3 regions of the Blautia sp. MSK.20.85 genome follow, and region 2 is predicted to be linked to each of the others. Evidence: predicted binding sites of a transcription regulator. Region 2 holds the regulator's gene; each other region holds the start of a gene.
What was found. Region 2 encodes HrcA, which represses chaperone genes, less so after heat shock. Its sites were predicted from a motif close to TGTTAGCACTCNNNNNNNNNGAGTGCTAACA; they were not measured.
Positions count from the first base shown of each region.

Region 1: a site for HrcA is predicted at 3,149-3,179, ahead of htpG (molecular chaperone HtpG). Genes of this name have one in related genera too.
Region 3: a site for HrcA is predicted at 2,545-2,575, ahead of groES (co-chaperone GroES). Genes of this name have one in related genera too.

Region 1 is NZ_JAAIUN010000009.1:25,874-36,211, reverse strand. It holds gene G5B12_RS07080 (hypothetical protein) at 1-80, shown strand, start outside; gene G5B12_RS07075 (choice-of-anchor D domain-containing protein) at 206-3,061, shown strand; gene htpG (molecular chaperone HtpG) at 3,291-5,324, shown strand; gene G5B12_RS07065 (glycosyltransferase family 1 protein) at 5,613-6,671, shown strand; gene G5B12_RS07060 (Stealth CR1 domain-containing protein) at 6,675-7,673, shown strand; gene G5B12_RS07055 (sporulation initiation factor Spo0A C-terminal domain-containing protein) at 7,968-8,300, shown strand; gene G5B12_RS07050 (DUF5721 family protein) at 8,301-8,804, opposite strand; gene G5B12_RS07045 (DegV family protein) at 8,962-9,801, shown strand; gene G5B12_RS07040 (hypothetical protein) at 9,934-10,188, shown strand.
Region 2 is NZ_JAAIUN010000011.1:27,832-38,169, forward strand. It holds gene G5B12_RS08175 (ABC transporter substrate-binding protein) at 1-638, shown strand, start outside; gene G5B12_RS08180 (carbohydrate ABC transporter permease) at 717-1,595, shown strand; gene G5B12_RS08185 (carbohydrate ABC transporter permease) at 1,607-2,461, shown strand; gene G5B12_RS08190 (glycoside hydrolase family 172 protein) at 2,503-3,612, shown strand; gene G5B12_RS08195 (ABC transporter substrate-binding protein) at 3,628-4,881, shown strand; gene hrcA (heat-inducible transcriptional repressor HrcA) at 5,058-6,101, shown strand; gene grpE (nucleotide exchange factor GrpE) at 6,120-6,755, shown strand; gene dnaK (molecular chaperone DnaK) at 6,809-8,701, shown strand; gene dnaJ (molecular chaperone DnaJ) at 8,723-9,913, shown strand; gene prmA (50S ribosomal protein L11 methyltransferase) at 10,072-10,338, shown strand, end outside.
Region 3 is NZ_JAAIUN010000003.1:35,181-45,518, forward strand. It holds gene G5B12_RS02380 (FtsK/SpoIIIE family DNA translocase) at 1-217, shown strand, start outside; gene rlmH (23S rRNA (pseudouridine(1915)-N(3))-methyltransferase RlmH) at 214-693, shown strand; gene G5B12_RS02390 (hypothetical protein) at 859-1,257, shown strand; gene G5B12_RS02395 (hypothetical protein) at 1,229-2,464, shown strand; gene groES (co-chaperone GroES) at 2,599-2,886, shown strand; gene G5B12_RS17970 (hypothetical protein) at 2,886-3,038, shown strand; partial or broken gene G5B12_RS18225 (MATE family efflux transporter) at 3,060-3,335, shown strand; gene G5B12_RS17975 (MATE family efflux transporter) at 3,406-3,864, shown strand; gene G5B12_RS02410 (ABC transporter substrate-binding protein) at 4,043-5,617, shown strand; gene G5B12_RS02415 (ABC transporter permease) at 5,717-6,667, shown strand; gene G5B12_RS02420 (ABC transporter permease) at 6,681-7,514, shown strand; gene G5B12_RS02425 (ABC transporter ATP-binding protein) at 7,530-8,489, shown strand; gene G5B12_RS02430 (ABC transporter ATP-binding protein) at 8,486-9,451, shown strand; gene G5B12_RS02435 (L-cysteine desulfidase family protein) at 9,472-10,338, shown strand, end outside.

The sequences.
Region 1 (10,338 bases), on a different contig from region 2:
GACTTTCCCTGAAAGAACTGGAAGAAGAAAGTGAAGTGTTTAAACTTCCAGATGGAAAATATCTCATTGTTGAAGGCTGAGAGAAAAAACGGAAAGCAGAAATTACATCCTTGAAAATTAAATATGGTAAACTTGCATCAACAAAGGAAAGAATGCATAAATCTGAAAATGCAGGAAAACATAAGGATGTAAAGGAGGATGGAATATGAGGAAAAACAGAGTACTGGCAGTGATCATGGCCGTGCTTATGATGGTTACATTACTTCCATCTATGGTGTTTGCCGCTGCGGTTCCCCAGGGAGCTCTGGATGGCAAACTGAAAGTTAAGGGAACAATTGCAGTAGGTGTTACCTTAAGCGCAGATTATTCCAAGGTAAAGCCAGAAGGAATTACAGATGATTATGTGAGTTTTTCGTGGTCGCTGAAAGATGGTGATGTGCTCACCGAAGTAGGAACAGATAAAACCTATAAGGTTGAAGAAAAGGATCTGGGATTTCCCATTGTTCTTAAGATCACAGGAAAAGAAGAAATGGGAATCAGTGGCGAACTTACTGTAACAACACAGGAAGTTTCCGCAACGGAGGAAGATGCCAAAGCTCTTGCACAGCAGAAGAAGACAGAAACATCTACCAGCGAGAGCGGATCAGATGAGACTTTGGAGCAGGATTCTCAGGACAGCACCATTACGATCACCGGATTGGGAGAAACTGATACAGATTCCGGAAATACCGAAGAGACAGAGGATTCGACAGAAGATCAGGCAGAGGATTCATCAGATACGACAGCCGGATCTGATGAAAAAACTGTTGAGACAGGGGAAACGAAAGCACAGAATGGTGACAGTGCTTCAACAGAAGAACTTACATATTCCGCAGTTGTATCCACAGAAGACGGAAGTGGTGTTTTAAATTTCGGAACTGTAACAGAAGGTTACACAGAGATACCGGAAGTACAGTATGTTACGATTACCAATACCGGAACTGCAGATCTGAATTTTAAAGAAATTTCTCCGGAGAATTTCATGGCTGAAGATATTAATGGACAGCCACTGAAAAGCGGAGAGCAGATTACGGTATGGGTAAAACCAAGAGAGGGACTGAACGCCGGAGAATATAAAGATCTGATCACATATCAGACAGAAGAAGGTGTGGATGTTTTCTTTGAGGCGGATCTCACTGTAGAAGCACAGACAGATGACGGGAATAACGGGAACGCGGATGCGGGGAAAGCATCGGAACCATCCGACAGTGAAGAAGGACAGTATGAACTGACAGCAGATCCTGCAGAGATTCCTTTTGATGACCTGACAGAGGGCTATACGGAGGTTGATCAGACAAGAACTGTAACCATAAGAAATACAGGTACAGAAACGGTAACTCTGAAACAGCCGCAGTCAGACAATTTTGATATTGAACCTGTCAGTGAAGGTGAAAATAATGGAGAAATCATGCTTGCCCAGGGCGATGAGCAGATGTTTACAGTTCAGCCAAAGCTGGGACTGGAAGCAAAAGATGATCCATATGAGGAAGATCTTGTTTTTGCCACGTCGGACAATAAGGCGTCAGCAGCTGTGAAAGCAAGCGTATTGGTAAATGGGGACAGTTTCACTGAAAATTCTGTAGATATTACCCCAAAAGATCTGAATTTTGGAGAGCTGGAACAGGGATATTCCAATGCCCCGGAAGCACAGACTGTAACAGTTACCAACACAGGTACGGAAGCGATCCGTCTGGTACAGCCAACAGCCAAGAATTTTGAAGTAGGAGCTCTTTCTGCTGAGGTACTCAATCCGGGCGAAGATAATCAGGCAACTTTTACTATCCAGCCCAAAACCGGCCTTTCTGCAGGAGAATACAGTGGCAAGATCAGAATTGCAGATAAAGATGGAAATATAGATGAGAACGTTTCGGTCTCCTTTACTGTAACGAAACCGGAACCGGTGTATGATCTTTCGGTCAAACCGGAAGAAGGTCTGAATTTCGGTACGGTGAACGAAGGTTATAAAGATCTTCCGGAAGCACAGACTGTAACAGTTACCAACACCGGTAACACAAAAATCACACTGCAGCAGCCAACCGGAAAAAATTATACCGTAGGAGCTCTTTCACAGACAGAGCTTGAGGCGGGAAAAAGTGCAACCTTTACAGTGCAGCCGAAGAAGGGTCTTTCCAAAGAAGAATATCTGGAAGACATTGTAATTTCCAACAGTGCAGATGTATCTGCTTATATTACTGCGTATTTCAGTGTTCGAAAAAATACTGATAACAGTGAGAAAGAGAATGATCTTACCGGAATCCGAAAACCATCATCGATCACAGATCTTCCAAATGGGACAGAGAAAACACAGAAAGCGCTGAAACTTCCGGAAACTGTGACGATCACAACAACAAAGGGAGAACAGAAAGCTTCTGTGAAATGGGATGTGAAAGGCTGTTCTTATGACCCTTCCTCTGTGGACAGACAGACATTCAATGTAAAAGGAACTGTTACACTCCCCGATGGTGTGAAAAATCCTGACAAGATCAGTACGGTGATTGCGGTAAGTATTACTGTAAATGCATATAAAGGTTCCGGGGTAAAGGAATCTGATAACAAGATCACGGGAATTGATCCCAATGGAAAATATGATACAAACACGAAAATCACTTTCACAGCGGTAGGCGCTGGTATGGATAACAGCAATCCGGTGAAGGGAGATACCCGTTTCCAGCCAAGGAGCTGGCAGATTACGGAAAAGCGTGACTGGGATTCGGAACCATATACAGCAACTTTCCGCGTAAGCAAACCAGGCGAGTATACACTGAAAGTCAATTTTGTGCAGCAGAGATATGACGGCTCCAGATGGACAGATACAGATGTCCAGTCTGAAAGCAAAGTTACATTTACTGTGTCACAGGCGGAGATCCTTACAGCAACACCAAGCCCTGCAGTTACGCAGTCCAGCCAGAAATCAGCGGTACAGACAGGAGACAGTACACCGATCATGACATTTGTGATCATCCTGATCGCTGCAGTTGTATGTATTGGAGGAATTCTTATATACCGCAGAAAGAAAAAATAAAAGCAGAATTATAAAAGATTCCCCTCGTGCATGAGAAATGTGTGAGGGGAATCTTTTTGCGTATGAAAAATTTATAGCCGACATTGTTACTAGCACTCGAAAATGGCGAGTGCTAAATTTTTCTTGACTTTTGCAAAAAGTCGTATTAGTATATATTTATTGAAAAAAACAACAGGTTTCCGGGTTTACCGGAACATAGGAAATAAAAAACAAAAGGAGAGTGACATACATGTCAGCAAAACATGGAAGTTTATCAATCAACAGTGAAAATATTTTTCCGATCATCAAGAAATGGTTATACTCCGATCATGACATTTTTGTAAGAGAAATGATCTCCAATGGATGTGACGCAATCACCAAACTGAGAAAACTGGAAGTTATGGGTGATTATACATTCCCGGATGGCTATAAACCGGCAGTAAATGTTATCGTAGATCCAGATCAGAAAACCCTGAAGTTTATTGATAATGGTATCGGTATGACTGCAGATGAGGTAGAGGAATATATTACACAGATCGCTTTTTCCGGTGCAACAGAATTTCTTGAGAAATATAAGGATAAGACAACAGATGATCAGATGATCGGTCATTTCGGACTTGGATTTTATTCCGCGTTTATGGTTGCGGATGAGGTACACATCGATACGCTTTCTTATAAAGAAGGATCTGCACCGGTTCACTGGACCTGTGACGGTGGTACAGAATATGAGATGACAGATGGAAACAAGACAGAACCAGGAACTGAGATCACACTTTTCCTTAATGAGGAGAGCCTGGAGTTTGCCAATGAGTACCGTATGCGTGAAGTGATCGAGAAGTACTGTTCTTTCATGCCGGTAAACATCTATCTTTCCAAAGCAAATGCAGAGCAGGAGTATGAGACTATCGATGAGGCAGATCTCCGTGAGGATGATGTAGTTGTTGAACATATCCACGAAGATGCCAAGACAGAGGAGAAAGAGAACGAAAAAGGTGAAAAAGAAGTTGTAGAGGTATCTCCGGCAAAGGACAAAGTAAAGATCAACAAACGTCCGGTATCTTTAAGTGATACACAGCCGCTTTGGATGAAACATCCGAATGAGTGCACAGACGAAGAATATAAAGAGTTTTACCGTAAGGTATTTATGGATTACAAAGAGCCACTGTTCTGGATCCATCTGAACATGGATTATCCGTTTAACCTGAAAGGTATTCTGTATTTCCCGAAGATCAGAACAGAGTATGATTCCATTGAGGGAACAATTAAACTTTATAATAACCAGGTATTTATTGCAGACAATATCAAAGAGGTGATCCCGGAATTCCTTCTTCTCCTGAAAGGTGTGATCGACTGCCCGGATCTGCCACTGAATGTATCCCGTTCCGCACTGCAGAACGATGGTTTTGTAAAGAAAATCTCCGAGTACATTACCAAGAAAGTTGCGGATAAACTGACTGGAATGTGCAAGACAGACAGAGAATCTTATGAGAAATACTGGGATGATATCAGTCCGTTTATCAAATTTGGCTGCATCAAAGATGCGAAATTCGGCGAAAAGATGAACGACTATATCCTTTTCAAAAATCTGGATGGCAAATATCTTACTCTGAAAGATTGTATTGAGGAGAATAAGAAAGAAGAGAAGACAGAAGAGAAAACTTCCGAGGAATCCAAGAATGAGGAACCTGAGAAAACAGTGATCTATTACGTAACAGATGAGGTACAGCAGAGCCAGTACATCAATATGTTCCGTGAGGCCGGTAAAGATGCGGTAATCCTTAAACATGTGATCGATTCTCAGTTTATTTCTCATCTTGAGCAGCAGGATCAGAACGTACAGTTCAAGAGAATTGACGCAGATCTTACAGAAGAGCTTCGTGAGGATGGCGAGACAGATGAAGCAACGGTTAAAACTCTGACCGATGTATTCCGTAAAAATCTGGGTAAAGATAAACTGGAAGTAAAGGTAGAAAAGCTGAAAAATGAGGGAACAGCAGCGATGATCACTCTTCCGGAAGAGAGTCGCCGTATGCAGGATATGATGAAGATGTATAACATGTACGGAATGGATCCGAATATGTTCGGAGGACAGGAGGTACTTGTTCTGAATGCAAATCATCCACTGGTGAAATTTATAGCTGAGAATCAGGAATCTGAACATGTGCCGGTAATCTGCGAACAGCTTTATGATCTGGCTATGATGAGCCATAAGCAGCTTTCTTCTGAAGAAATGACAAAATTTGTAAAGAGAAGTAACGATATCCTTATGGTTCTTACCAAATAAAAAACATCAAAAAAAGGCTTTGCCCCTGTGGCAGAGCCTTTTTTGGGCTGAATGTGGATTTCAGATATCCGCTTGGCGCGGATTCGATTAAAAATTTCCTGCAATACATAAAAATTTCGAAATTACAGAAAATATCAGAGAGAATGTTACAATAACATTTACCATATGTTAATTTTATGTTATATTTGTAATATGGATCTATAGAAAAGTGGATATCTGTTATCCAGAATAAAGAGAGGTATATAAGTGAGAGTATTGCAGGTTGGCTTAGGTAACATAGGAGGAGGCTTGGAAGCTTTCGTCATGAATTATTACCGGGAGCTTTCGAAAATGGATGTGCAGTTCGATTTTGTCTGCATGTATGGTAAGATCGCTTATGAAAAAGAAATAAAAACACTTGGAGGCAGGATTTTCTATGTTCCCAATGTGAAAAAGAATTATCTGGGATATGTGAAACGATTTAAACAGATATTAAAAAAAGGAAATTATGATGTGGTGCATGTGAATATGCTGTCCGCAGCCAATATTGTTCCATTGCAGCTGGCATCGAAAGCCGGAGTCAGGAAGGTGATCGCTCATTCTCATAATTCTTCCTGTCCGGGAATGGTACGAAAATTCATGCACTGGTGCAACCGTGCCCGCATCAAAAGATATGCCACAGATTTTTTTGCGTGTTCGGAGGTGGCGGGAAGATGGCTGTTTGGGAATGAAGATTATGATGCCGGTAAGGTAGTTATCGTACACAATGCGATATCTATGGAACGCTATCTCTTTTCGGAAGATCATCGTGCGATTGTCCGCAGTGCGTTTGGCTGGGGAAACCGGTTTGTTGTAGGTCATGTAGGACGGTTTGATCCACAGAAAAACCATGAGGGGCTTCTGGATATTTTTAAGGAGATCCTGAAGAAGAGACCGGATGCTGTGCTGGCACTTGTAGGAAGCAGAGGCGGTCAGTATGAAAATATTCTGGAACGGGTAAAGAGTGAAAACCTGGAGGATAAGGTGTTTTTTCTGGGAAAGAGAACAGATATCGGAGCCTTTCTGTCTGCGATGGATGTATTTCTTTTTCCTTCTCTTTACGAAGGATTGCCCTTTGCACTTGTGGAAGCGCAGGCTAACGGACTTACCTGTGTGATTTCAGATACAATTTCCAGAGAAGTTAATGTGATTCCCGGACAGTTGAAACCACTTTCTCTTGGAACATCTCCCGAAAAATGGGCAGAAACTGTGGTAAGAGCAGGAAAAAGGCCGCGAGTCGGGAAGGAAGAGATTTATCAGGGACTTGTAGAAGGACATTTTGATATTTGCCGGGAGGCGCGACGATTGAAAAAACTGTACGGAGAATAAAAAATGGAAAAAATTGATTTTGTCATTCCCTGGGTAGATGGATCAGATCCGGCCTGGAGAGAAGAATTTCAGCGTTACAGTCCGACAAAGGGGACGGATGCAGGAGAGAACAGATATCGGGACTGGAATAATCTGAGGTACTGGTTCCGCGGAGTAGAAAAGTTTGCGCCCTGGGTAAATACAGTATGGTTTGTTACCTGGGGACATGTTCCGCAATGGCTTGACAGAAATGCGCCGAAGCTTCGGATCGTTCGCCATGAAGATTATATTCCGTCAAAATATCTGCCGACTTTTAACTGCAATCCGATTGAATTGAATTTTCACAGGATTCCCGGTCTGGCAGAGAAATTTGTGTATTTCAATGATGATATGTTTCTCCTGAGGCCTGTAGAGCCTGAGATCTTTTTTAAAAATGGTCTCCCAAGAGATTGCTGTATTGAAACCGCAATTGCACAGGATGATATCCGAAATCCTTTTGCGCATATTCTTCTTAATGATATGGCACTTGTAAACATGCACTATAAGAAACGAAAAGTTATCAAAAAAAATTTCAGAAAGTGGTTTCATCCTTCTTATGGAAACATGCTGTTGAGAAACATTCTTATGATTCCTTATCAGGAGTTTTCCGGGTTTAAGTATACCCATGTTCCAAGTGCGTTTTTAAAATCTACATTTGAAGAGGTCTGGAAGCGGGAGGGGGAAGTACTGGATGAGGTATGCAGGAACCGTTTTCGCAGTGTATTTGACGTTAATCAGTATCTGATGAAGTACTGGCAGTATATGGAAGGAACTTATGAACCGCAGTCTCCGAAAATTGGCCGTTTTTATAAGACAGGACTGGAAGACCAGAAGATCCTGGAAACGATCGCGGGGCAAAAGGCGGCTATGCTGTGCATCAATGATGAAGGAGGCAGCCAGGAAGAGTTTTTGAAAATGAGGGAGGCTGTAATAGAAGCCTTTCAGAAAATCCTTCCGGAGAGATCGTCCTTTGAACAAAAATAAGTATTTTCATGCTTGAAGATGGTATCAGGAAATTTATCTGGTATCATCTTTTTTATATGCACATATTGTTATTTTAATGACAATGCGTGCATCTTTAACACAATTATATCTGTTTTATATAAGATAATGGATATTGCACTTGAATTATAGAAATAATATAGAAGATAATTCAAATCCGTATCTAATATGTAAAAAATAAATTTTCAGAAGAAAGCGAAAAAATCAAATAAGTGTCGTATTATATATGAGGATATTTTCCTAAAAAAGAAAATGCGCAGAACGGAGGGAAGATGTATGAAAAGAATATATGGACTGATCAGAAAACTTGGAGCGACTTCAAAATATAAGGGGTATTTCTTTGTAGCAGAAGCTGTAAAGATTTCCATGCGGCATCAGTATAAACCTATGCATATCACAAAAGATATTTATCCATGTCTGGCAACAAAATATAAATCGACTCCTACGAATATAGAACACGATATCCGAACATTGATCAATGTCTGCTGGGAAGGAAATAAAAGTTTTCTGGATGAGATCGCGGGATATCCTCTGGAATACAAGCCTACCAATAGTCAGTTTATTGATATGCTTGCATATTATTTGAGAGAAATGGAAGAAGAGAACTGATCACAGTTTTTCAAAAAGTATCTGATTCTGGTTCAGAAAATGGAGAATCATATCATCCCAGAACTGTTCCGGCTGTTTGGTCATTAAAAATGTTTTGAGAGAGGTTCCGGTAGTACAAAGAAGCGCGTTATTTTTAAATTGGAGATTTAAGTAGAATCCGTCAATCTGCTCGGAAGAAATTCCCAAATCTGTATTTCTCATAGCAGCCTCAATTCCATTACGGCTTAAGTGCAACACAATCTTAAAGCTTAAGGGAGTGCGTTTTCCACGTATTACGGACCAGCAGAAAGGTCTGATTTCTTTCCACAGAGAATGGGTCCGTCCATGTTCCGTAAGTTTATTCAGGCTGTCTGTGTCAAAAAAGTCTCTTTGAAGTCTGCCGTCGATCGTAAATGTGTTGAAGGTTGTTATCGATGCTTCAGACAGGCAGAATTTATCAAATACTTCTCCTATAAAAAGCTTGTTTGTAAAATCCCGGATATCTGTGATTTTTAATGCCAGCATGTTACACTTCCTTTCTTGCTTGATTATGTGTAGACATTATAGCGCAGATAACGAAAAAAGGACAGACTTTTTAAAAAACTCTTTTCAAATACGTGTTTATGTGATACCATAAATGTGGTATTGAATACTACATATAATGGAAAAGAGGACGATATAATTGAGTTATAAGATTGCGATAGATAGCTGCGGAGAACTGCTGAATGAATGGAAAGATGATGAGAGAATTGAAGCTGTTCCGTTAACATTGATGGTTGGTGGCGAGAGCATTATAGATGATGAAACTTTTGATCAGAAAGATTTTCTGAAAAAGGTTGCCGCATGCCCGGAATGCCCGAAATCTGCATGCCCGTCTCCGGAACGCTACATGAAAGCTTACGAATGTGAAGCAGACCATATTTATGCAGTTACACTTTCTTCTGAACTGAGCGGCTCCTACAACAGTGCGGTTCTTGGAAAGAGTTTGTTTCTGGAGGATAACCCCGGGAAAAAAATCCATGTATTTAATTCCAGGTCTGCATCCGGTGGAGAAAGCCTGATTGCCATGAAGATCGTGGAATGCGAAGAAAAGGGACTTTCTTTTGAGAAAATTATAGAGACTGTAGATAAGTATATTGAAGAAATGAGTACATTTTTCGTACTGGAGAATCTGGAAACTCTGCGTAAGAATGGACGTCTGAGCAGAGTAAAGGCTCTGGTGGCCAGTGCACTGAAGATCAAACCGGTTATGGGATCTACTCCGGAGGGAAGTATCTGTCAGCTTGATCAGGCCAGAGGAATGAACAAGGCAATTGTGAAGATGGTGGAACATGTTGGAGAAAAAGGAATCAATATCCATGAAAAGACGGTTGCCATCACACACTGTAACTGTCCGGAAAGAGCGAAGATGCTGGAAGAAGCTATCCGGGAGAGACTGAATCCTGCGAAGATCGTTGTTATGGATACTGCAGGGGTCAGCAGCATGTATGCAAACGATGGAGGCGTTATTGTGGCTGTCTGATCTTATGACAGCAGAAGCTTTTGGTCTGCAGTTCAGAAAATTATCACATTTCTTTCTGGAGTTGCTGCTTTCCTTTTGAAAACAGATGTGCTATAATAAACGAAGTATTTGAATCGGCAAAGGAGAACAACAATGAGCCAGAAGAAAGTTGACAAATATAAAAACAACAAATTTGGACGAAGCAGTGCTCAGAAGAAAGAACGGGTGGAATTTGTTCTTGAGATGGCGGCGTGGATTCTGATCGCAGCACTGTTTGTAGGCTGGATCGGCTATTCCGCTTACGCGAAGATCCAGGCGAAAGAGGCCAGTGTGAAAGTAGATACAGTAATGGATACATCAGCACTGACAGATTATATTTCAGGATTATCATCAGACAGCGCCGAGTAAGGGATTATTTGACCGGATCAGGCAGCGAAGGCAGATTACAGATATTTGTTTGACGACAGTGACAGAAATAGCTAAAAATGAAGAGATCTCCAGGATGTATAAATGAGCATCCCGGAGATTTTTTTGTATAGAATAATATAATAAAAAAAC
Region 2 (10,338 bases):
CACAGTTTGTAAACATGTTCGGCGGCGATTATTTTGACTGGACCAAAGAGGAAAACAAGGAAGCAGTTCAGTTCCTCCACGATCTGGTTGCTGATAAAGAAACATCCATCGAGCAGATCGCTGATAAATATGAGCAGATGAATCCGAAGATCAATGACGGAAAATACGGATGCTGGTTCATGTGGGGCCTTGGAACAGATTATGCAAAGGCAGATATGCTTGGCGCAGATAAGATCCACATGGAAATGGTACCGGATTTCAGCGGCAAGGGAGAGCGTGCGATCTTTACAGATTCCTGGAGCTATGTTCTCAACAAAGCATCCAAGAATAAAGATGCAGCTGTGAAATTCCTCCAGTATATGGCTGATGAAGGCGGAATGGAAGCTTCCTATAAAGCATTTGACAGATATCCTGCAAGAAAGGATGTTGCAGAGAAGGTAGTTCCGGATTCTGACCCGGCAAAAGAAATGTACAGCAGATATGCAAATGAATGCAATGTACAGGGACGTCCGATGGTGGCACAGACAATGGAATTTATCAGCGATATGGGAACAATCTTCCAGTCCTGTATGAAAGACGAGATTACAGTTGATGAGTTCTGCAAGAAGGCTCAGGATGTGGTAGATATGTATAAGTAAAAGATATAAAAAAACAGCAATGTAAAGCAGAGGTAAAAGTCTGCTTTACATTGCTTGATGAACAGGGAGGAAAGTTCCATGACAATAAGCAAAAAAAATATGAAGTGGATACCATGGCTTTTGATCCTGCCGGTTGTACTGATTCGAGGTTTTACAACAGTATATCCCATTCTGATGACTGTGAAAAACAGCTTCTTTAATATCAGTATCCTTGCAGGTATCAATGAATTTATAGGCTTCAAGAATTACCTGAAGGTATTTTCTGATCCTAAAGTGCTCACATCGATCAGCTTTACGGCAATATTTGTGGTTGCTTCCATGATCTTTCATGTGATCCTCGGAGTTATCCTGGCACTGATCCTGAATATGAAATTCAAAGGCCGCCGTTTTCTGAGGACCATCGTGCTGATCCCGTGGGCTATGCCTGCAGTAGTAGCCGGTATGGCTGCAAAATGGGCATTTAACAATGATTATGGTCTGATCAATGATTTTATCCGCTGGTTTGTACCGGGTTACCAGAACAGCTGGCTGATCAATACAGGTACTGCAAGAGCAGCGGTAATTGCAATGGACCTGTGGAAGGACCTTCCGTTCTTTGCAATTCTTGTACTTTCCGGACTTCAGTTTATTTCCGGCGATATCTATGAGGCAGCAAAGGTAGACGGTGCAAACGGGATCCAGAGCTTTTTCCGGATCACACTTCCGCTGATCGCAAAAAATGTCCTGACTTTATGTATTCCGTTCACACTCTGGAGACTGACAACCTTCGATCTGGTTTATTCCATGACATCTGGAGGCCCTGGAGAGGATACTGCGCTGATCGCATACAGAATCACAACAGAAGCATTTACAAATCTAAACGTAGGATATGCTTCGGCGCTGGCTATGCTGCTGTTTGTTGTAATGGCGATCTTCAGCTGGCTGAATATACGTGTTATGAATAAGTTTGACAGTTAGGGGGAATTATCGTGAAGAATACAGGAAAATATAATGTTTATCATGGAGTGGTAGCCGTTGGAAGATGGGTTCTGTTTGCAGTTGTGGCTTTTCTGATCCTGTTCCCGGTTTACTGGATCTTTATTTCTTCGATCACACCGTCAGGAGAACTGTTTAAAACACCGATCGATTATCTTCCGGATCATCCCACACTGGAAAGCTATAAATTTCTGATACAGAATGTAGGACTGCTTTCAAAGATCGGAAATACAGTTCTGATCGTAGGCATTACACTTGTGATCAGTACCGTGCTGTGTGCAATGGCTGCCTATGGCTTCTCAAGATTTAACTCAAAGGGAGTTTCTGTTGCATTTGCGTTTGTTCTGGCTACCATGCTGATCCCTGAGGTTGTCACAGCCCGCCCGCTGTATGAGTTTATGCAGAAGGTAAAGCTGTATGATACATATCCGGGACTTATCCTTCTTTATATCAGTACCGTTATACCGTTTACGGTTCTGATCCTCAGAAACTTTGTCGGTGAGATCCCGATCTCACTGGAGGAGGCAGCTGCTATTGACGGCGCATCTTTTTCACAGAGACTGTTTACGATCGTTCTGCCGCTGATGAAGCCGGCAATCGCTACGGTTTGCATTATCAACTTTATTACCTGTCTGAATAACTTTTTCACACCGTTGTTTTATTCAAATGGTATTCAGGTACTTTCTGTTTCCATCGTACAGCTTCCGTTACGTGACAACATGTATGGAGTTCCGTGGGATCTGGTCAGCGCCATGGGATGGATCATCCTTCTTCCGATCATTATCTTTGTAGCTGTTTTTGAGAAACAGATCATGGATGGTATCATGGCAGGTGGAGTAAAAGCGTAAATATAATATTTTTAATTTCCAAAAGAGAGGAGAAAACAGATATGTATCAGGCATTTACAGGCGGACTGGGAGGGATCGCACTTGCAAAGCATGGAAAAAGCCGTGCGATCAACGCAGAAAATCCTCATGGAGAAAAAGGCAGAGGCGGTATGGCTGCAAGTCATCTGGGACCGTCCAGAAAAGGAAGCCCGTGTCTCAGGGATATTGAGCCGGGAACTGTGGTAACTCTGGCAGAAATGGAAGGACCGGGACAGATCAATCATATCTGGATCACCGTTGATAACAAGACTACAGAGGCAGATTGCTTTGTACTGAGAGATCTTGTAATCCGTATGTACTGGGATGACGAGGAAACTCCTTCCGTGGAAAGTCCTCTGGGTGATTTCTTCTGCTGCGGATTCGGAAGGGAATGTTTTGTAAATTCTGTTCCGGTGGCTGTTGTTCCAAACAGGGGCTTTAACTGCTATTTCCCGATGCCGTTTAAGAAGAAAGCAAAGATCACACTGGAAAACCAGCATGCAAATAAAATCCCGGCTTTCTTTTATCAGGTAGATTACTGTCTCTATGATGAGCTTCCGGACGATATTGCTTATTTCCATGCGCAGTGGAGAAGGGAACGGTTGACAGAAAAAACAAAAGATTATACAATTTTGGATGGAGTAAAAGGAAAAGGCCATTATATAGGAACCTACATGGCACTTACCACACTGGAACGTTACTGGTGGGGCGAGGGAGAAATGAAGTTTTATATTGACGGAGATGAGGAGTATCCGACCATCTGTGGAACAGGAACGGAAGATTACTTTGGTGGTTCCTGGAGCTTTGCCAAACAGGTGGATGGAAAAACCGTGGAACAGAATTATAACACGCCGTATCTGGGATATCCGTATTATTCTGCCCATGACGAGCTGATCCACAATTTTTATCATAATGATGACTGCCCGCCAATGAGAGGCTTTTACAGATGGCATTTACAGGATCCAATCTGCTTTGAAGAGGATCTTCGCGTTACGATTCAGCAGATAGGCGTCGGATACCGTGGCCTGTTTGAACGACAGGATGATGTGGCAAGTGTAGCGTACTGGTATCAGACACTTCCTCATGCACCGTTCCAGCCGTTGATGTCAAAAGAGGATAGATGGCCCAGATAAAAAGGGTGGTAGAGATTGAAAAAACAGGTATTTTGCGGGGTATTTGCCCTGGCTCTGGCAGTGACAGGATGTGGAGTCCAGAAGAAGGAGGCTGCATCTGATATTGTGCCGGAGAACAGACAGGAACTGACGATCCTTCATGTGGATGCAGGCACAGAAGGCTTTGATTTTTTTATCAGCCAGGCGGAAAAAGATCTTGGAATAAAGATCCATATTGAAAAATGTCCGGCCAATGCGGACAATCGCCAGGCCAAAATAGCAACTCTTCTGACATCAGGAGATGATTCTGTTGATCTGATCACAGTAAATGATGAGATGATATCCGAATTTAAACATAAGGGATTTCTTCTTCCGTTGGAAGATACGGTTATGACAGAGGAGACAGCGGCGAATTTTCTGCAGGAATACCTGAAAGAAATATGCATGTCAGACGGACATATTTTTTCGGTACCGTTCAGGATGGATATCATGGCATTCTGGGTGAACCAGGAATTGCTGGATCAGGCTGGTCTGGACAGACTCTCCTGTCTCAGTGATCTTGAGATCCTTCAAAAAAAGCTTCAGAATACGGGAAAATATGCATATGGGGATGCATGGGAGATTTCTTACATATATAATAGTATCAGCGAGTATGTCGATTTTTTCGGAGGAGATTATACAGACTGGACGGATCCGAAAACAAGAGAAGCGGCAGAATATATGAAGCGAATGCTGGATACAGGGATGATATCAGAGGAGAATCTGATCGACCAGCATGACCAGCTGAATGAAAAATTTATAAACGGCCAGTATGGATGTATGTTTATGTATACCGGTGTGTTGAGTACTTTTCAGAATGCAGGCGTGTATGGAAAAGATAAGATCCATATGGCACCATTTCCGGAATTTGACGAGAAGGTGACCAATATCGCAACCTGGCAGTATGTACTGAATAAAAATTCTGATCATAAAGAAGCAGCTCTGAAGTTCCTTCAGTATGTGTCCGGATATGAGGCCAGTAAAAATTACGGACAGCTGACAAAAATGTGTCCGGCAAGACTGGATGTGATCGAGGATAAGAATTTTGATCTGGATGGCATTGAAATGATCCGGCAATATCTGAAAGATTATAAGCTGAAAGCAAGACCACTGTGTGCCGATTCCATAGAAGCCGTTTCGTCCATGGGAACGGAATTTCAGAAATATATGCTGGGACAGAAAACAGAAGCGGAATTTTTTGCCGGGGCACAGAACTGCATAGACCAGTATTACAAAAAAGCATCGTACTGATGCTTTTTTTGTTTTGAAAAAATAAGAACTTTTTTTCAAAACATATTGACAAATATTTTACATGGTGATATCTTAAAGACTGTAGATGTTAGCACTCCACTAAAATGAGTGCTAACAGATGTAAAAAAAGAATCAACATCCGTCAGGAAAGAATAAAAAGGAAAGGAGATGGATTCATGGAAGAGGTGTTGAATGAGCGCAAGCAAAAAATCTTAAAAGCAATCATCAAGACCTATATGGAAACCGGAGAACCGGTTGGTTCCAGGACCATTTCCAAGTATGCGGATCTCAATGTCAGTTCCGCAACGATCCGAAATGAAATGTCAGACCTGACAGATATGGGCTATATCGTCCAGCCTCATACCTCAGCAGGAAGGATTCCTTCAGATAAAGGCTACAGACTTTACGTCAATGAGCTGATGAAGGAGAAGGAAGCAGAGGTTGCAGAGCTGCGAGATCTGATCATTGAGAAGACAGATAAGATGGATAAGGTGCTTAAGAAGGTTGCGAAAGTTCTTGCTTCCAATACCAACTATGCTACCATGGTTTCCGTTCCGCAGTACAGTGGCAACAAGATCAAGTTCATCCAGCTGTCGAGAATGAGCGAGCTTCAGCTTGTGGCAGTAGTTGTCAGTGACAACAACACAGTCCGGAACCAGATCATCAATCTGGATGAGGAAATGGACGACCAGACGATCCTGAAACTGAATCTTCTTCTTAACACCAATCTCAATGGGATCCCGATCCAGGATATCAATCTTGGGATGATCGCCAGACTGAAGGAACAGGCAGGCAGCCACAGCGGTGTGGTGGCAACGGTTCTGGATGCAGTGGCAGCCACCATTCATGTGGAAGAGGAAGATATGGAGATCTATACTTCAGGTGCAACGAACATCTTCAAGTATCCGGAGCTTGCCGATAAAGAGAAGGCAACGGAGCTGATCTCCGCATTTGAGGAGAAGCATGAACTTGCCGATCTTGTAAAAGAACAGATGTCAGATGGAGAGAATACAGGAATCCAGGTTTACATCGGTGATGAGATGCCAATCCAGACCATGAAGGACTGCAGCATTGTAACTGCCAGATATGAACTGGGAGACGGAATGTACGGAACCATCGGGATCATCGGTCCCAAACGAATGGATTATGAGAATGTAGTGGACAGTCTGAAGGAACTTAAGAATCATCTGGATGACGTTTTGAAAAAGAAGAAAACTTAGAAAGGCGGTAGAAAAAAAGTGTCGGAGGAAACAAAGAAAACATCCGAAGAGCAGGAAGCGGAGAAGGAAATCCCCGTAACTGACGGAGATCAGGAAGAAGAAAACCTGACACCGGAGGGAGAAGATCTGCCGGAGGAAGAAAACAATACTCCAGGCGAAGAAGCTGCCTCAGAGGATAAAAAAGAAGAAAAATCAAAAACTTCCTTCTTCGGAAAGAAGAAAAAAGATAAATCTGAGCAGAAGGTGGAGGAACTTACCGATCGCCTGAAGCGTACCATGGCTGAATTTGATAATTTCCGTAAAAGAACGGAAAAAGAAAAATCCAGCATGTACATCATCGGAGCAAAAGAGATCGTTGAAAAGATCCTGCCGGTTGTGGATAACTTCGAAAGAGGTCTTGCACAGGCACAGGAAGGTGATGCTTTTGCAGATGGAATGAAAATGATCTACAAGCAGCTTACCACAACACTGGATGAGCTTGGTGTGAAGCCGATCGAAGCAGTGGGAAAGGAATTCAACCCGGATTTCCATAATGCAGTGATGCATGTGGAGGATGAAGAGGTTGGAGAGAACATCGTGGTGGAAGAATTCCAGAAGGGTTACACCTACAAGGATTTCGTAGTACGCCACAGTATGGTGAAGGTTGCGAACTAACTGACAACAAACTTTATTTTAACAGATACAGACTAAAACAGGAGGAAAAAATCATGGGAAAGATTATTGGTATTGACTTAGGTACAACAAACAGCTGTGTAGCTGTAATGGAAGGTGGACAGCCGACAGTTATCGCAAATACAGAAGGCGCAAGAACAACACCATCCGTTGTAGCATTCACAAAAACAGGAGAGCGTCTGGTAGGTGAGCCTGCAAAACGTCAGGCAGTTACAAATGCAGACAGAACGATCTCCTCTATCAAAAGAGAGATGGGTACCGATTACCGTGTAACCATCGATGACAAGAAATATTCTCCACAGGAGATCTCCGCAATGATCCTTCAGAAACTGAAAAAGGATGCAGAGGCATATCTTGGTGAGAAGGTAACAGAGGCAGTTATCACAGTTCCGGCTTACTTCAACGATGCTCAGCGTCAGGCTACCAAAGATGCAGGTAAGATCGCAGGTCTTGATGTAAAACGTATCATCAACGAGCCTACAGCAGCAGCTCTTGCATATGGTCTTGACAATGAGAAAGAGCAGAAGATCATGGTATACGACCTTGGCGGTGGTACATTCGATGTATCTGTGATCGAGATCGGTGATGGTGTTATCGAGGTTCTTTCCACAGCTGGTAACAACCGTCTTGGTGGAGATGACTTTGATAAGAAAGTCACAGATTACATGCTTGCTGAGTTCAAGAGAACAGAGGGCGTAGACTTAAGCAATGATAAGATGGCTCTTCAGAGACTGAAAGAGGCAGCTGAGAAGGCTAAGAAAGAGCTTTCTTCCGCAACAACAACAAACATCAACCTTCCGTTCATCACAGCTACAGCTGAGGGACCGAAGCATTTCGATATGAACCTTACAAGAGCTAAATTTGATGAGCTGACACATGATCTTGTAGAGATGACAGCAGAGCCGGTTCGCCGTGCACTGTCTGATGCAGGTATCACAGCTTCTGAGCTTGGCCAGGTACTTCTGGTTGGTGGTTCTTCCCGTATCCCGGCAGTACAGGATAAGGTAAGACAGTTAACAGGCAAAGAGCCGAGCAAGAACCTGAACCCGGATGAGTGTGTTGCACTTGGTGCTTCCGTACAGGGTGGTAAACTTGCAGGTGATGCAGGTGCCGGTGATATCCTTCTTCTGGATGTTACTCCACTGTCTCTGTCTATCGAGACAATGGGTGGTATCGCAACTCGTCTGATCGAGAGAAATACTACAATTCCTACAAAGAAGAGCCAGATCTTCTCCACAGCAGCAGACAACCAGACAGCTGTAGATATCAACGTTGTACAGGGTGAGCGTCAGTTCGCAAAAGACAACAAATCCCTCGGCCAGTTCCGTCTGGATGGAATCCCGCCAGCACGTCGTGGAGTTCCGCAGATTGAGGTAACATTTGATATTGATGCCAACGGTATCGTTAATGTATCCGCTAAAGACCTTGGAACAGGTAAGGAGCAGCACATCACAATCACAGCTGGTTCCAATATGTCCGATTCCGATATCGACAAAGCTGTCAAAGAAGCAGCGGAGTTCGAGGCTCAGGATAAGAAACGTAAAGAGGCGATCGACACAAGAAACAATGCAGACTCCATGGTATTCCAGGTTGAGAATGCACTGAAAGAAGCTGGCGACAAGCTTGACGCAAACGATAAAGCAAGTGTTGAGGCAGACCTCAATGCACTGAAGGATCTTCTTGCACAGACAGCAAATGCACAGGAGCTTACTGATTCTCAGGTTGCAGACATCAAAGCTGCACAGGAGAAGATGATGGAGAGCGCTCAGAAGCTGTTTTCCAAGATGTATGAGCAGACTCAGGGAGCTCAGGGTCAGGCTGGTCCTGGACCGGATATGGGTAACATGGGCGGAAACGCTGGTGCCCAGGGCGGAAATGAAGCAGGATACGGCGATGATGTTGTAGATGCTGATTACAAGGAAGTCTAAGACAAGTAGGAAATAATTACAATGGCTGATAAAAGAGATTATTATGAAGTCTTAGGTGTGGATAAAAACGCCGACGACGCAACATTAAAAAAAGCATATCGTAAGCTGGCCAAGAAATATCACCCGGATGTAAATCCGGGTGATAAAGAGGCTGAGGCGAAGTTCAAAGAGGCGACAGAGGCTTACTCCGTTTTAAGTGATGCCGACAAGAGAAGACAGTATGATCAGTTTGGTCATGCAGCATTCGAAAACGGCGGCGGAGGCGGTGCCGGCGGCTTTGGTGGATTCGACTTCAACGGTGCGGATATGGGAGACATCTTCGGAGATATCTTCGGAGACCTGTTCGGCGGCGGAGGCAGAACCAGACGGGCCAACAATGGACCGATGAAGGGTGCCAACCTTCGTGCACGTGTGAACATTACTTTTGAGGAAGCGGTTTTCGGATGCGAGAAAGAGCTGGAGATCGTTCTGAAGGATGAGTGTACCACATGTCACGGAACCGGAGCGAAACCTGGAACATCACCGGTCACATGTCCGAAATGCAAAGGCCAGGGCCAGATCGTTTACACCCAGCAGTCCATGTTTGGTATGGTACGTAATGTTCAGACCTGTCCGGATTGTAACGGAACCGGTAAGGTGATCAAGGACAAATGCAGTGCCTGCCGTGGAACCGGATATACCTCTTCCAGAAAGAAGATCCAGGTATCTGTACCGGCCGGTATCGACAATGGCCAGTGCATCCGTATCCGTGAAAAAGGTGAGCCGGGAACCAACGGCGGTCCGAGAGGAGATCTGCTGGTTGAGGTAAATGTAGCCCGTCATCCGATCTTCCAGAGACAGGATATGAATATCTTTTCAACAGCTCCGATCACATTTGCACAGGCTGCACTTGGCGGTGAGATGCGTATTAATACCGTTGACGGTGAGGTTTCCTATGAGGTGAAACCGGGAACACAGACGGATACAAGAATCCGCCTGAAGGGCAAAGGTGTTCCGTCATTACGTAACAAGAACGTTCGTGGTGACCACTATGTAACACTGGTAGTCCAGACTCCGACAAATCTCAATGAGGAAGCAAAGAAAGCTCTGGAAGCTTTTGATGCGGCATGTGGAAACCGTCCGTCAGAGGACAGCACATCCGAGACTTCCGAAAAAACCGAAAAGAAGAAAAAAGGTTTCCGTGAGAAAGTTAAGGAAATGTTTGAGGAATAAATAAAGTGAAAACAGGAAAGAGGCACAAAATGCCTCTTTCTTTTTTTTCTGTATTCGTGTATATTAAAAGAAGTGCCCGTTTTCGGGACAATAGAAAACAGGCGACAGACTGGAATGAAAATCCGTAAATGTGTATACAGCATAAGGAGATATAAAAGATGAAATGGAACCGTTTTACACTTAAGACAAAAACAGAGGCAGAGGATATTGTGATCTGTACACTTGCCGAGGTGGGAATTGAAGGTGTGGAGATCCAGGACAAGCAGCCGTTGACCGATGAGGATAAGGCACAGATGTTTGTGGATATTATGCCGGAAGGACCAGCAGATGACGGGATCGCATATCTGAACTTCTATCTGGAAGAGGATGCGGATACCGAGGCAATCCTGAAAGATGTGAAGGCTGCACTGGAGGATCTGAGAAGC
Region 3 (10,338 bases), on a different contig from region 2:
GTATTTTACAGAAGCAGGCAAGTTTATTATTGAGAAAGAAAAAGCTTCTATCGGTATGCTCCAGCGTATGTTTAAGATCGGCTTTAATCGTGCGGCAAGAATCATGGATCAGCTTTGCGATGCCGGTGTCGTGGGACCGGAAGAAGGAACGAAACCCAGAAAGGTTCTTATGTCAGCAGAAGAATTTGAAAATTATCTGGAGGAGAACGGCGGATGAAGATCAGTATCCTGACAGTAGGAAAGATAAAAGAGAAATATTTAAGAGATGCGATCGCAGAGTATTCCAAGCGCCTTGGCCGTTACTGTAAGTTGGAGATCATAGAAGTATCCGATGAGAAGACACCGGATAATGCAAGTGAAACAGTGGAGGAGGCTATCCGTAAAAAAGAAGGAGAACGCCTTCTGAAATATATCCGTGATGATGCTTTTGTGATCACATTGGAGATTGCCGGGGAACAGCTTACTTCGGAGAAGTTTGCAAAAAAGATCAATACCCTCGGCATCCGTGGAGTCAGCCATATCCAGTTTGTGATCGGAGGTTCCATCGGCCTTGGAAAAGAAGTTCTTGCGAGATCAGATTATGCGCTGAGTTTTTCGAAGATGACTTTTCCACATCAGCTGATGCGTGTGATCCTTCTGGAACAGATCTACCGCAGTTACCGGATCATCAACGGAGAGCCATATCATAAATAAGAATGAGAGAGCGGCCTTTCACAGCTATCTGTGGAAGGCTGTTTTATATCTGAATTTCTACAGAAAAAGTAAAAATTGACAAAAAAGATTGACGAAACTAACTCGTTATTGTATAACAAAGTTATAGATAATTAACTAATATCATGGCAGAGGGAGTTATTCGGTATGAAAAACAGAAAACGAAGATCAGCTGCAGTATTGGCCGCGGGTATGTCTGTATTACTGGGAGCAGGTACGATCACAGGTGCCACGGAGCAGACAGATGCAGATAACAGTATCCGCAAGGAAGAAACTGTTTATGTTAATACAGAGGCAGACGGGACAATAAAAGAGATTACCGTGTCAGAATGGCTTAAAAACGCAAAGACATTATCTGATTCGACAATCACGGATATTTCAGATTTAAGTGATATCAAAAATACAAAAGGTGATGAAGGTTTTACCCAGGATGGAAAAACGCTTACCTGGGAAACAGATGGAAGAGATATTCATTATGAAGGAAAAACAGAGAAAGATCTTCCAGTGACTTTTTCCTATGACGGAGTCTTCGCTTTCCGGGATTGATTACAGTACCATGGATGAGGGAACCAGGGCGGCGGTGCAGGCTGCACTTGAAGCAGTCCAGGCCGCCAGAAGCAGTGCGGACGGAATTGATACTTCCTCTCTGAAAGGACAGCCGTCAGATACTTCACCATTAAAAAATGCAGCAGATACATTGAAAAGTACTGCATCTTCCACAAGTACTGCCGCACAGAAAACGCAGGGTGCTGTTCAGAGTCTGAATGCACTGGCAGATACCGTGGATTCAACAGGAGGGGCGATCACAGAGCTTCATGATGCGGTCAATAAACTTGAACAGGAGGTACAGGATCTGGCAGGAGATGGCCAGAAGCTTAAAAATACCGGAAGTTCACTGGATGATCTTGGAAAACAGCTTTCTGATACGGTAAAAACTATGGATAATGCCCTTTCGGATCTTGGAAAGCAGCTTCCGGGAATTCAGACAGAGATCAGTACATTAAAAGATACGGCAGATACACTGTCTCAGAAAAATAAGAAAATTCAGTCTGGCTATCAGAGTAATCTTTCGGCAGCAGGAGAGCAGTTCGAAAAGAACGCAGATACGCTGGATACACTGGGAAATGCTGTGAATTCAGGAATTACCGATCTGCAGGGCAAAAAAAATAAAACCGCAGATTCGCTGATAAATGGAGCTTCCTCTCTGGAAAAGACAGGAAAAACACTGACAGCAGGAAGTAAACAGATTGAAGAAGCCCTTGCACAGCTTCAGAGCGGCGTTCTGGCACTTTCTTCAAACAGCAGTACTCTGACATCGGGAGCGGATCAGCTTGTTTCGTCAGGAAAACAACTGAACGATGGTGCCAGCCAGCTTGCATCTGGTGCCGGAAGTCTTGCGTCCGGAACTCAGGCTTTGAAGAGCGGAATGCAGACACTGTCATCTGGAGTGGGAACTTTGTCTGACGGCGCGGATAAGCTGAAAGATGCAAGCGGTCAGGTGCAGGAAGGAATCAGCAAGCTGAGTGAAGGTGCAAAGACTTTAAGTGACGGACAGACAAAGTTCTATAAAGAAGGTGTGAAAAAACTGGATGACGGTGTGAACAAAGATCTGAAGAATGTTATTGACCGTTTTAAAGCTCTGAAGGCGGAAGATGTTTCCTATGACAGTTTTACACAGCGTTCAGACGATATGGAGGGCAGTGTGAAATTTATTTATGAGACAGAACCTATAGAAATCAGCGACAAAGAATAAAAACGATAGGATCCTGATGAAACTGTGTGGATTGCGGTAAATATCTTGACAATTTCCGGATTTGTAGTATGATAAGAAAAGAGTAGCACTCGTATTAAAAGAGTGCTAATAAATACAGAAAGAAGGAAATAAACATGGCATTAAAACCAGTTGCAGACAGAGTAATCGTGAAATATTTTGAGACAGAGGATAAGACAGCATCCGGTATTGTTCTTCCGGACAGCTCCAAAGAGAAGACACAGCAGGCAGAAGTTATTGCTGTTGGTTCCGGTAGGATCGTAGACGGGAAAGAAGTTCCGATACAGGTAAAACCCGGCGACCGTGTAATCTACGGAAAATACACAGGAACTGAGATCAAATACGAAGGTGAGAAATATCTGGTCATCAATGCCGATGATATTATTGCCATTGTAAAAGACTGATGAAGAATTTTTACCGTAATTTTCTGAAATTATGCTCCATGCTGGTTTTGCAGAATGTAGTAACTTTAAGTGTCAACCTTGCTGACAACATTATGCTTGGTGCATTCAGCGAGACTGCATTATCCGGAGTAACCACTGTAAATCAGGTATAGTTCGTCTTTCAGCAGCTGCTCATGGCGCTGGGAGACGGACTTGTCATATTCGGAAGTCAGTACTGGGGAAAGAAAGAGACAGAACCGGTGAGAAAGATCAGTGCCTGGGCCATGCGCACAGGCATTTTTATTGCTCTCATCCTGTTTTTTCTGGCAAGCTTTTTTCCACGTCAGCTGCTGGGGCTTTTTACAACAGACCAGACAATTATTGAAGCCGGTCTTTCCTATCTTGCGATCATCCGTTTTACCTACTTTTTTTTTGCAGTGACACAGATTTTGTTGGCTACGCTGCGCTGTGTGGAAATCGCGGGGATCGCTTTCGGGCTTTCTGTCATGACTCTGATAATTAACTGCAGCATCGGTCACCATGGGAAAAACGATAGGTTCCGGAGATCTGAAGCTTGCAAAACTCTATTCCAAGAAACTTCAGAAACTTTTTGTATTCATGGGAATTATCTGCGGCGTGCTGCTTTTCTTTATCCGTATTCCGGTCTTAAGCCTTTACCAGCTTTCTCCGGAAACCAGAGAAATGGCGAATACATTTCTTATTATCTTAAGCGTGGTGATGGTGGGAATGTCTTATCAGATGCCTACCAATGGAGGCATTATTCGGGGAAGTGGCAGTATTGCCTATTCCATGAAGGTGGATCTGATCAGTACCTGGGCGATTGTGATCCCGTTATCCATGTTCATGGCATTTGTGGTCAAAGCATCACCGGCCATCGTTGTGTGCTGCCTCAATGCAGATCAGATCTTTAAGTGTGTACCTGCATTTCTGAAATGCAATTACGGGCACTGGATCAAAACCATGACAAATATTTCTTGACGCCTGTCTTGCCTGTAGGTAGAATAAAAGATAAGGTTTTATGTGCGAAAGGGAAATTCCGGATAGAATTTCAGGATAGGCTTGACAAAAATATGAGGATATAGTACCATCGTACATATATCATAGTAACTCAGTGGGAAAACGGGAATACCCGCTGAGCCAGAGGAGGAACAAAGAGATGAGAAAAAAAGTACTGGCAGCGCTTCTGGCAGCTGCAGTAGCAGGAACGACTGTTATGGCAGGAACAGCAGTATTTGCGGCAGAGAACACCGAAGGAGCCAAGGCTGCCGGCGGTAATATTACAATTGCAGAAACCACAGATCCTCAGAATATCAATCCACTGTATGTTGTGGATCAGACAAGTTTTGATATGATGCAGGCACTGTACAGCCCGTTTTTTGAGATCGTGAACGGAGAGATGTATTACGGAAACGGACTTTGTGAGAGCGTGACAGCCAATGAGGATGCCAGCGAGTTTACTCTGAAGCTGAAGGACGGACTGAAATGGCATGACGGTGAGCCGCTTACTGCTGATGATGTGGTATTTACCATGCAGGTTCTGGTAGATGAGAAACAGAATGTGCCATATTCTTCTTACGGATATGTGAATGATAAGGCGGTAGAGGCAGAAAAAATTGATGATCTTACTGTAAAACTTTCCCTTGGATCTTCTTCCGCAGGATTTCTTGGCGGTTTAAGCCAGGTTTACTGTATTCCGAAACACATTTATGAAGGTGTGGAGAATATCGGAGAGAGCGATCTGAACAATGAGCCGGTAGGAAACGGACCGTTTAAGTTCGAAGAGTACAAATCCGGTGAGTACCTTAAAGTAACAAAATTCGATGATTATTATGAAGATGTAAATCTGGATTCCATCACTTTCAAGATCGTTAAAGATTCCAGTTCCGCCAATGCGGCACTTGCAAGCGGTGATCTGGATGCACGTCTGATCAGCGCGGATGATTACGATACAGTCAGTGCATACGACAACGTAAATATCAATACCTACAATTCCGGACGTGTTAATGCCATGTTCATGAATGAGCTGAATGAAGATCTTCAGGATGTAAAGGTACGTCAGGCTATTGCATACGCACTGAATAAAGAGGAATTCTGTCAGTTTGCATTCATTTCCGAAGATTATGCAGAACCGGCGGATTCCCTGTTTACACCGGATACTCTTTATTATGCAAAACCGGACAATACCTATGACAATGATCCGGCCAAGGCACAGCAGCTTCTTTCCGAAGCAGGAAAGACATCTCTTTCTCTGAATCTGATGTATATCTCCACAGACAAGACTATGGAGAGTGAGGCCCTGTATGTACAGTCTGCACTTGCAAATGTGGGAATCACGGTAAATCTTGTTCCGACAGACGAATCAACATTCAAGAATAAAACCAAGGATCCGGAATGTACAGATTATGACCTGGTATTAAGCTTTTATACTTTAGGTGAGGAACCGAGTCTTTATGCGGATATGTGCTCTTCCGACAGCCGTTCCAACTACTCCAGAATCAAAGATACGGATCTGGATGCACTGTGGGAAAAAGGAAACAGTATAGCGGATGAGACAGAGCGCAGCGACATATATAAAGAAATTCAGAATACTATCAACGATAATATGTATATTTATCCGATTGCGTATTCCAATGGATTCTATGCGGTAAATAAAGATTTCGGCGGATTTGATGAATGTCTGTTAAAGACGATTTATTATGATTATTCGAAGATCTACACACTGGAGAAATAAAACACAAATTTATAAAAGATAATCACGGAAAGGAAGTGGCTGACGCGTTTTTCGCGCCAGCCGATTTCCTGTTTTCGGGGAAAATAAAGGAGGTACATTTTGAAGAAAATCGCAAACCGTCTGGTGCAGTGTATTCTGACACTGTTTATTGTCTCCGTTCTCTGTTTTGCACTGACAAAAGCAGCGCCCGGAGATCCGGTCCTGACTTATGTGGAGCCGAATATGAGTGAAGAATACATTCAGAATTTAAGGGAAAGCCTGGGTCTTACCAAGCCTCTTTATGAACAGTATTTTCTGTGGCTGGGAAGGATTTTTCACGGGAATTTCGGAAATTCCCTGATGAATAACCGTCCGGTACTGACACAGATGCTGGAGCGTCTTCCCGCAACAGTGATCCTGATGGGAACCAGTATGTTACTGGGATTTCTCATTGCCATTGTGTTGGGATTGTATTCCGGTAAGAATAAGAACGGAATTCTGGATAAAATCACCAGTCTTTTCTGCTATGTGGGAATTTCCATCCCCACTTTCTGGTTCGGTATCATGCTGATCTACCTGTTCAGTGTGCATCTTCATATCCTTCCAAGTATTGGTATGCATTCAGACGGGGACCGCTCTTTTGGAGATCTGGTGCTTCACATGGTGATGCCCTGTGCGGTGCTGACTTTTGCCAATGCATCCCAGTATATCCGGTATCTGAGAAGCAGTACCATTACGGAGATGTCCTCAGATTATGTTATGGTGCAGAAAGCCTATGGAATGAAAGAGTCCGGGATTCTGTTCCGCCATGTACTGAAAAATGCCATGCTTCCCATGATCACAGTTCTTGGAATGAGTTTGCAGTCACTGGTTTCCGGAGCCATTATTACAGAGCAGGTTTTTGCATGGCCGGGAATCGGACAGCTGGCGGTTACTGCCGTTATGCAGTATGACTATCCCCTGATCATGGGCATTACCATGTTTACAGCACTTCTTGTGGTGCTCGGAAATCTTTTGGCAGATGTTCTGTACGCTGTCTTTGATCCGAGAATCCGCAAGGCCGGATGTTAGGAGGTGAAGGGTCATGAGAGAAAATATCTGGAAAAACATTAAACTTGGTTTTAAGACAAATAAATTGGCAGTTGCAGGAGCAGTGGCTATCCTTCTTCTGGCACTGATCTCTATTTTTGCCTTTCTGTATCCGGTGGACCCCAATGCCATCAGCGCTACAGAGAGACTGAATGCCCCTTCTATGTCACATCTCTTTGGAACCGACGATATGGGAAGGGATTATTTGGCACGTTGTATTTATGGCGGAAGAGCTTCTCTTCTGGTTGGATTTCTGTCCATGATCCTTTCTACAGCTCTTGGAGTGATTGTGGGCTCCATCAGTGGATTTGTAGGAGGAACCGTGGATGCGGTACTGATGCGTCTGGTAGATGCACTGATGAGCCTTCCTACATTCCTGATCATGATCGTTATGAACGCTTTTCTGAAACCGGGTTTACAGAATATTGTCCTGATCATTGGATTTCTGACCTGGATGAACATTGCCAGGATCGTCCGCGGTGAGACGATTTCCCTGAATGAGAGAGAATATGTTATCTATGCAAAGATTTCCGGACAGAAAAAGCTTTCTACAATTGTGCATCATATTCTTCCGAATATCATGCCGACCATTATTGTTGCCGCAACTATGAATATTGCAAACGCGATCCTGATGGAGTCCGCACTGAGCTTTTTCGGCCTGGGCATCCAGCCGCCCACAGCTTCCTGGGGAAGCATGCTCAGCAATGCACAGCGTTATATCCAGCAGGCTCCGTACCTTGCCATCTTTCCGGGTATTCTGATCCTGATCACGGTTATCAGTTTCAACTATCTGGGAGAAGTGTTGAGAAAAGTATTTGAGCCCAAGTAAGGAGGACATGCACAAATGGAAAAATTACTGGAAGTAAAAGATCTGAAAGTGTCTTTCTTTACGGATCTTGGAGAAACACAGGCAGTAAAAGATGCCGGGTTTGCCATTGAAGAGGGAGATTTTTTCGGAATTGTAGGTGAATCCGGAAGTGGAAAAAGTGTAACAACGAAATCCATTCTCCGTCTTGGCCCGTCCAACTGCAGGATTATGGGAGGAGAAATCCTTTTTCAGGGTGAGGATATTCTGAAAAAAAGTGAGGCAGAGCTCCGGGAAATCCGTGGTGGTGAGATTGCCATGATTTTTCAGGATTCTCTTTCTGCACTGAATCCGGTCTATACCGTAGGAAACAAGATGGTGGAGCTGATCCGCCGCCATACTTCCATGACAAAAAAAGAGGCAAAGGCCCGGGTGCTTGAGCTGCTGACAGCAGTAGGGATCACAGATCCGGAAAAAGCCATGCGTAGTTATCCCCATGAGCTTTCCGGTGGTATGCGCCAGCGTGTAATGATCGCCATGGCCATGAGCAGCAATCCGAAAGTTCTTATTGCCGATGAGCCTACGACAGCTCTGGATGTAACCATTCAGGCACAGATCCTTCATCTTCTTCTGGAACTTCAGAAAAAAAATAATATGAGTATCATTCTGATCACCCATGATCTGGGCGTTGTGGCACAGACCTGTAAGAGAGTAGCTGTTATGTGCGGGGGTTACGTGGTGGAAGAGGGAACGGTAGAGGAGATTTTTCTTAATCCGGGCCATCCGTATACCCAGGCACTGATCGCAAGTATGCCACGTGTGGGAGGAACTTTTGAACAGTTTCTGGAAAGAGATCTTTCTGATGGAAGCGGAAATTTATGTCCGTTTCTGAATCGCTGCAAATATGCGGATAAAACCTGCGAGGCCTGTCTTCCGAAATATTATGAATCTTCGGAGGAACATAAGATTCTCTGTCACAGAAGGGAGGAGGAAAAATGAGCAATTCTTTAATTGAAGTAAAAGATCTGAAAGTATATTTTAAACAGAAATCTCCGAAACTTCTGTCTTTTAAGCCGGGTATCCTGAAAGCCGTAGATCAGGTAAGCTTTTCCATTGAAAAGGGAAAAACTTTTGGTCTGGTAGGAGAGTCCGGAAGCGGAAAGTCTACCATCGGAAAAGCAATCCTCCGCTATCATAAGCCTACAGGAGGGGAGATCTTTTACGGAGGAACGGAGATTGGAGCCATGGGAGAAAAAGAGCTTCTTCCATACCGCAAAAAAATGCAGTCTGTTTTTCAGGACCCGTATTCATCCCTAGATCCAAGCCATACCGTGCAGGATATTATCTGCGAGCCTATGGAAATCCATAAACTGTATACGCCAAAAGAGCGGAAAGAACGTGCAAAAGAACTGATCCGGGTTGTTGGCCTTAAAGAGCAGGATCTTCTGAAATATCCTCATGAGTTTTCTGGTGGACAGAGACAGAGAATTTCCATTGCTAGGGCACTTTCCGTACAGCCGGAGTTTGTGGTCTGCGATGAGCCCATTTCCGCACTGGACGTTTCTCTCCAGGCGCAGATCGTTCAGATGCTTCAGGATCTTCAGGAAAAATACGGACTTACTTACCTGTTTATCAGCCATCAGCTGCAGGTGGTACAGAAAATCTGCGATGAGATCGGAGTTCTCTATCTGGGAAATCTTATGGAAATCGCAGATGCGGACAAGCTCTATTCCAATCCTCTGCATCCTTATACAAAAATGCTGATCTCTTCCATTCCGGTACCGGACCCGAGAGTAAAAACGCTGGACCAGATTGTGACAGATACCGGCGTACAGTCCCGCTCCATTGGTGGATGCCGGTTCCATAACCGCTGCCCGTGGTGTGAAGAGCGATGCAGACAGGAAGTTCCACTGCTTCGGGAAGCAGAGCCAGGACATCTGGTGGCCTGCCATAAATACTGATATCAGGAATTTCAGACAATATGAGAAGGGAAAAGAAAAAGGTGGAAAAAAATATATATGATAATTATCTGGCCATTCTGAGGGAAGAAATGGTTCCTGCCATGGGCTGCACGGAGCCGATTGCTCTGGCTTACGGTGCGGCAAGGGCAAGAGAAGTTCTTGGAAGAGAACCGGAGCATATTGTGGCAAAATGCTCCGGAAATATTATAAAGAATGTGCGCTGTGTCATCATTCCAAACTCCGGAGGATTAAAGGGGATTCCCGCAGGAGTGGTTCTTGGTGCGGTGGCAGGCGATGCATCGCTTGATATGGAGGTTCTCTCAAAAGTAACAGACGAGGGAAGAAAACGTTGCCGGGAACTTCTGGATGCGGATATCTGTAAAGTGGAACTTCTGGACACCCCGGTTGTACTTCATATTGTAATTGAAATGTGTGCAGGAGAAGATACTGTCTGTCTGGAGATCAAATACGATCACATTAATGTGACCAGAATTGAAAAAAACGGAGAAATTCTGCTGGATGCGGATCAGGCACTGGAAGAAAAAGAGGCGGCAGACCGCAGTCTTTTAAATCTGGAAGATATCCGGGAGTTTGCAGATACCGTAGAACTTTCTGATGTAAAAACTCTTCTGGATACCCAGATCAAAAGCAACATGGCCATTGCCCATGAGGGAATGACCGGAAAATACGGACTTGGGATCGGACGTGTGATCCGCGAAAACTATTCCCATGATATGCTTACCAGAATGCGAAGCCTTACTGCGGCGGCTTCCGAGGCGCGTATGGGCGGATGTGACATGCCGGTTGTCATTAACTCCGGAAGCGGAAATCAGGGAATTGCCTGTTCCGTTCCACTGATCGTTTATGCGAGGGAAATGGAGCTGCCG